Regions from separate parts of the Paenibacillus sp. FSL K6-3182 genome, predicted to be linked through region 2. Evidence: riboswitches for the same ligand, from Rfam matches in the RefSeq annotation. Region 2 holds a riboswitch; each other region holds the start of a gene.
The links. A riboswitch is a leader RNA that binds a small molecule or an ion and turns the genes downstream of it on or off. The one in region 2 is predicted to bind cobalamin.
Positions count from the first base shown of each region.

Region 1: it holds a riboswitch for cobalamin, as region 2 does, so the genes downstream of both, MHH56_RS21510 (DUF4430 domain-containing protein) here and metE (5-methyltetrahydropteroyltriglutamate--homocysteine S-methyltransferase) in region 2, are expected to answer to the same signal.
Region 3: it holds a riboswitch for cobalamin, as region 2 does, so the genes downstream of both, MHH56_RS10240 (DUF4430 domain-containing protein) here and metE (5-methyltetrahydropteroyltriglutamate--homocysteine S-methyltransferase) in region 2, are expected to answer to the same signal.

Region 1 is NZ_CP150265.1:4,836,233-4,838,498, reverse strand. Features, by position in the region: gene MHH56_RS21520 (iron ABC transporter permease) at 1-116, shown strand, start outside; gene MHH56_RS21515 (ABC transporter ATP-binding protein) at 113-778, shown strand; cobalamin riboswitch at 793-994, shown strand; gene MHH56_RS21510 (DUF4430 domain-containing protein) at 1,169-1,942, shown strand; gene MHH56_RS21505 (energy-coupling factor transporter transmembrane component T) at 1,935-2,266, shown strand, end outside.
Region 2 is NZ_CP150265.1:1,871,749-1,874,014, reverse strand. Features, by position in the region: gene metE (5-methyltetrahydropteroyltriglutamate--homocysteine S-methyltransferase) at 1-993, opposite strand, end outside; cobalamin riboswitch at 1,136-1,330, opposite strand; gene kduD (2-dehydro-3-deoxy-D-gluconate 5-dehydrogenase KduD) at 1,474-2,229, opposite strand; gene MHH56_RS08140 (DeoR/GlpR family DNA-binding transcription regulator) at 2,234-2,266, opposite strand, start outside.
Region 3 is NZ_CP150265.1:2,385,479-2,387,744, reverse strand. Features, by position in the region: gene MHH56_RS10240 (DUF4430 domain-containing protein) at 1-951, opposite strand, end outside; cobalamin riboswitch at 1,121-1,323, opposite strand; gene MHH56_RS10235 (HAMP domain-containing methyl-accepting chemotaxis protein) at 1,471-2,266, opposite strand, start outside.

The sequences.
Region 1 (2,266 bases), 3.0 Mb from region 2:
AATATGCAAGCGATGAGCAAATTCATCAAGCCTCGGTACCGTCTTTATTCATAATCACGGTGGGAACGGCAACTGTTTTTGTTTATCATTGGTTAGGAGAGAAGAAATCCAGATGAACTTTTTTGAGCTGACTAACGTTTCTTTTAGCTATGATAATGGGAAGAAGAGTGTGTTAGAAAACTTTACGATGCAAATGCAGAAGGGTGAAGTTGTTGGAGTGCTTGGTCAAAGCGGTTGCGGGAAAAGCACGCTGCTGCGGATTATTGCCGGGCTTGAGATTCCTGCCTCGGGACGTATTGCCGCTGGCGGCAGGGTTTTAGTAGATGATCAGCAGTTTATTCAGCCTGAGCAGCGCGGCATAGGCATGGTGTTTCAGGATTATGCATTGTTTCCTCATCTGACTGTCGGTCAAAATATATTATTTGGTTTACATCGATTATCAAGAAAAGATAGATTCAAACGGCTGGATGAAATGCTGGAGCTGATACAGTTAAATGAGTTCGTCAAGCGTTATCCGCATGAGCTTAGCGGAGGTCAGCAGCAGCGTGTTGCTTTTGCTCGTGCGCTTGCCCCGTCTCCCTTGATGCTGTTGATGGATGAGCCATTTAGCAGTTTGGATTCACACTTAAAGCAAAGCATTCGGGAGGAGCTGAAGCGATTGCTTCACAAAGCCCAAATTACTTGTATGTTCGTTACCCATGATCAAGAGGATGCAGCTGCTATTTGCGATCGAATCATTCAAATCCCGTATAGACAAACCCCAGCAATCCCGATATGATTGATTAAATAATCGCATAATTGAATAGAGAAGGTGCAAACAAAAGCATGCTTTTGTTTGCTTAATAGGGAAGTCCGGTTCAATGCCGGCGCGGTCCCGCCACTGTATGTGAAGAGTGATTCTCTGCAAATGCCACTGTCCGATTCAAGGATGGGAAGGTGTGAGAATCGCGTTGACGCACGAGCCAGGAAACCTGCCTTTTTTATTTTGTTTCTCATTCTTCGGGGGTAAAGAATGTGGAGGCGTAATCGTTTTGCAGGACGCATCATATATTTTAGTTATATACGGTTGCTATTCTTACATTCGACATGCAGATCCCCTAATAGAAGGGGGTCTTTTTTTATTGTTAAGGTTTGTGTGAATGAGACAAAAAGGAGTAGAAAAGAGACGATGGCAAAGATCTGCAAGAAATGGTTACCAAGCTTAATCATCCTATGGCTGTTTATTGGTTTATTAGCTGGCTGTGCCAGTCCGGCACAAAGCGTTAATTCCAATACCAATCAAGTGCAAACCAGCAACGAAGGGCAAGTGGGAAAAGAAGCGGAGAAAGCCGCTGATGAGCAGCCAACGAGTACTTCAGCATCAGAAACGGCGGAGGCAACGCAGTTGCCTAGCGAAGCTAAAGATCAAGATAACGGGAAGGCAACCGACAACGCTGGCGGTAAGCAAGCAACGCCTTCCCCGAAGCCGAAGCAGACAAATGAGCCAAAACTGGATGATCCAAAAACGAAGCCTACTGCTTCTGCGAAACCAACCAAAACAGACAGTGCGGCTACTGCGAAGCCCGTCACGCCTGTTGCAACGCCGAATCCTGTGCAGACGGTTACGATTTCAATTGTCGCGGACAAAGATACGGGAACGGTGCTTGCACCAACAGCCGTAGAGTTCAAGAAGGACGATACCGTTCTAGATGTATTGAAGAAAATTACGAGAAAAAACAAAATACAAATGGAATACAGAGGTGTTAAAGGCGGTGCTTATATCGAAGGCATCGATAATATTTACGAATTCGATCTGGGTGCGAAGAGCGGCTGGATGTACCGAGTAAACGGTGAGTTCCCTAACAAGGGCGCCGGGGTTTACAAGGTTAATGAAGATGATGTTATTGAATGGTTGTACACGACTGATCTTGGCGAGGATATAGGAGCAAAATTCGATGAATAGTGCGTTCGGTTCGGTACATCCGGTTACGAGCTTCAGTTATTATGCAGGAGTCATTACATTCGGCATGCTCTTATTTCATCCTGTTTTCTTATTGACGTCACTTGCTGCGATTACGGTAATTATTGTCATTCATGGCGAAGGGAAGCGGCTGCTTAAGCTGCTTCCTTATTATGTTCTAATGGGCGGTTTGGTTGCTGTTCTTAACCCGCTGTTTTCTCATCGCGGGCGGCATATTTTATTTTATTTTATGGATCAGCCGATCACGTTGGAAGCTATTTTATATGGTGTGACGATGATGCTCTCTTTATTGTGCATTTTATTAGC
Region 2 (2,266 bases):
CAGCAGGCTGCATGACGATTGAACGATCGTGCGCTCAGCTGGAATGTATGCCGAAATCCTTTGCAGCAATTCGAGCTTTTGCTTATAGTCTGAGCGCCAAATGTTGCGTCCGTCTACAAGTCCGATACCAGCGAGCTTATCCTTCGGATAACCAAATTGCTCAAGCGACTTCAAGTTTTGCTCCAAACCATGAACGAAATCCAAACCGATCGCTTGTACCGGGAGAGCAACTACAGCTTCATAATGCTCAACTGCCTCAAAATACGTTTGAAGCATTATGTTAAGCGCTGGCGCTGCTTGGTTCAGCCTTGCATAAATCGATTCAACCCATTGCATCTCTTCCTCAGAAATAGAGGTAACAAGGATGGGCTCATCGATTTGCACCCATTGTACGCCTTCTTGCTCAAGCTCCTTAAGCAGCTGAGCATAAAGCGGTATAAACTGCTCAATGAGCTGCGGAAGCTGCTTGGCATCGTAGCCCTTCGACAGCTTGAGGAAGGTGTATAGACCGATAATGACAGGTTTACCTTCAATACCAAGCTTTTCTTTGGCTTCGCGGTACGCAATCAGCGGACGGTTTTCCGTCAGTACCGGAGCTGCATCCGCAAGTTCTGGCACGATATAGTGATAGTTGGTATTAAACCATTTGGTCATCTCGCAGGCTTGTGCTTCCTGTGTCCCTCTCGCCATTGCGTAGTAGGTCTGTACGGGAACAGGACCTCCATCATAGGAAAAACGATCTGGCACAAGGCCAAACATCGCTGCAGTATCCAGCATTTGATCATATAACGTAAAATCATTAACAGGGATTAAAGAAATTCCTTTATCCTTTTGCAGCTTCAAGTTGTTAAGACGAATACTTTCAAGGGTTTGAAGGAATACCGTTTCGTCCAAATCACCTTTCCAAAAAGCTTCAAGCGCTTTTTTCCATTCCCGATTTTCGCCGATACGCGGATATCCAAGTACACTGTTTTGCAGCTTGCTCACGTTCATATTTCCTCCTAATAAATGTAATTATTATGAAATAAAAGCACAAAAAAGAGCGTCGTTACCTTAAAGAAGCAAAGGTAAAGACGCCCGGCGTTTTAATAAACAGCGGTTCTGTCTTAACACCTCCCTATCTCCCGTAGGTAAAATCAGTGTCGTTCAAATAGGCAGGTCTCCTGGCTCTAGAATCATCATCGTAAGCTTGCCTTCCCAACCGGTTAAGATCAGTGGCGTTAGCGCTTAGACTCCTCTGTTACAGTGGCGGGACCGCGTCGGTTTTGCACCGGACTTCCCTTTTAAGCTCAAGCTATACAGCAAGAGCACCTATTTCCACTTATTTCAGTTGTTGATCGCATTTTTTAGGATCACGAATAACTATACACGCAAAATAATAACCATACAATGGAAATCATTATAATATCAAAAAAAGACTCTCCTCTAAGCAGCCTGCGCTGCAAAAGGAAAGCCTTATTGGTTTTTATATAATTACCTAACCAGCCAACCGCCATCAACAGCCAAGATATGGCCGTTCATATAATCAGAAGCTGAAGAGGCTAGGAATACCGCTGGTCCAATCAAATCCTGCGATGTACCCCAGCGTCCCGCTGGTATGCGCTGCAAAATTTGAGCGCTGCGAACAGGATCCTCGCGAAGCGCTTCGGTGTTGTCTGTACTCATGTAGCCTGGGGCTATCGCATTTACCTGCAAGCCTTTAGCTGCCCATTCGCTAGCAAGCGCTTTGGTAAGACCGGCAACGGCATGTTTGCTGGACGTATAACCCGGAACATTAATTCCGCCTTGGAAGGTTAACATCGACGCAATGTTAATAATTTTCCCTGAGCCCTGTTCAATCATATGTTTCCCGGCCAGCTGGGAAAGGAGAAATACAGAATTCAAGTTAACATCGAGTACATCCTGCCAGTCCTCGTAGCTATGCTCTGCAGCGGGCGTGCGGCGAATGATACCCGCGTTGTTGACCAAAATATCGATGCGTCCCAGTTCTTCAACTGTACGATCAACAATTCCAGCAAGCTTCGTTCGGTCAGCAATATCGGTCTGAATTGTAATCGCTTTGCGTCCAAGCTCTCTTATCGCTGCTGCCGTTTTGTCAGCAGGCGTTTGGTTCGTGACAAGCGCGATATCCGCACCCGCTCGTGCTAATCCAAGCGCAATTGCTTCCCCAAGCCCGCGCCCTGCACCTGTGACGACAGCTGTTTTACCCGTCAAATCAAACAAACTCATCGGCTCAGCTCCTACCTTTAGTACGCTTCCCATTTTC
Region 3 (2,266 bases), 510 kb from region 2:
CTCTAAACGATGCCATACCGTTTTCTGATATTTAATATCAAGCAGGGCAATTAGCGCCTGCTCAGTCGCCATTCCATTAGATCCGCCGCTAAGAAGGTATTTAAATGATCCATCCTGAAGCTGGAATAAAGAGAAAGAATCAAGTACCGTTTTACCGTTCGCTGTCCAGACATCAGATAAAATATCCTCGCCAATAGCCGTTATTCCGGTCACTACAGTGGATAGACTATTCGAGTTATTGTCGCTAAACATAATATGTTCTTGGTTTAGCTTTATCGTTTGTAAATAACTTTTCACTCTTTCAATTGCCGCTTGAACAGCGCTGTCATCCTGATAATTTCCAAGTGCTAACAGGCCCATCCCTGACATATCTGGATCAGACTTCGTTCCGAAGTAAGCAAAGCCGCCATCAGCCAGTTGCTTGCTTAGTAAAAAATCTACTGCTTTTTTCTTAGCAGCTGCATCCCATTTTCCAACGTTGCTTCCTAGCTTTTCGCCAGTATCAAGGGCAAGCATTGCCCACATATGTTTGTTTGTTGAACCAATTGCTCCCGTGGCTGCATCTTGCTGCGATGCCAGCTCGGCATACAGATTACGATCTGTTTCCCACGCATGAGCAGGATCTTCACCCATAGCAAGCAGTCCGAATATGTAACGGATATGCTCAGTTCCTCCATTATCCGGTTTTAGTACCGGATTTGTAGGCTCCTGTGTCTCCCAGCTTGGCAGCTGCCAGTCGCCGTCGTTCAAATTTACGCCAGCGCCCCAAAGCGCTACAATTTCCACCCACGATGTCAAAGGCTTTTTCTTGTTTTTATAATACTCAACCGTCTTATCAATCATCTCATTCAATGAAGCATTCGCAGAATGATCTGCCGCTTTACCTACTTGTGGTGCAAATAAAGTAAACACCAATACAAAACTTAAAATAGCAGGCAAACTCTTTTTCATAAATCTTTTTAAATTAAGCAATGTTTTCTCTCCCTTTAATCATTTTTGGCAACAAAAAAACATCTTTCCGTTTGTGGAAAGATGTTTGGATAAACACGTGCGCATGGAAGCATAGGAATCCACCTATTGCAAAAGCACGAATAAACATCTCCCTCCCATCCTCGTGAGAAATATAGAGCGCTCCTATGGCAGGTCTCCTGGCTTCGCTTCATTGCATAGACGATCTCCTTCCCGTCATGATATGACAGTGGACAACATGATCATCTGCTCCGCGATACAGTGGCGGGACCGCGTCGGATTTTGACCGAACTTCCCTATTAAGCTGCTTGTGAATGATAGATTCACGGCAGCACCATATTAGCTATTCTATGAAATTGTAAGTGCTTGTTTTGTGAATTGTATCAAATTTGAAAGGATTAGACAAAGGTTCTGACCGTTTTTTTTCAACTTGTACAATTCTCTATTCGATTTCATGCGCATATGACTAGTATTTCATCATAAATCTACTTCAGCTACAAATTACTCAATTTTGAATCTCTTAATCGAGCGCTGAAGCTCCTCCGAAAGCTCATTTACAGATGAAGCAAGCTGCTGCGTTTCAGCTGCGAGCTGATTTTGCCGCTCAGTGTCCGCTGCCGATTGCGCAGCATGAGTGGAAGTATCCTTGGCTACCTGCGCCATCGATTCAACGGAAGCGCTCACTTCCTCACTGCCTGCTGCCATCTCCTCCGTTGAAGCAGATACATCTTCAATTTGTGAGGCAACAAGGCGGGATTCCTTCCATATCGTGTCAAAAGATACCTTCAGCTCCTGAACGATGAGTAATCCTTGTTCCATTTCTTGCTCTCCTGCAGTGACAGCGTCAACAGCATCGGCAGTCAAGGCTAGCACCTCATTAATCGTTTCTTCGATATGGCCCGCATGAGCCGAAGCCTGTTCAGCCAGTTTTCTTACTTCACTTGATACTACTGCAAATCCACGGCCATACTCCCCTGCATGTGCCGCTTCTATAGCAGCGTTTAGAGCGAGCAAATTCGTCTGATTTGCAATAGCAGCAATCGTGCCTGCCATCTCTTGGATTTCGGATGAGCGCTCATTAAGATGTCCGATCACTCTTGATATCGAAGCCGTTGCCGCGCCAAGCCGTTCCATTTGACCAACCGCATGATCCGATTTTTCATGACCCAGCTCCGCTGCTTGCAGCATGTCGTTCGACGCTTCCGACATTTGGCTCGAGGAGTGAGCAATCCTTCCTACGCTCGTCGCCATTTCCTCCATAGACCTTGCTGCCTCAACTGCTCCGTCCGCTTGATTT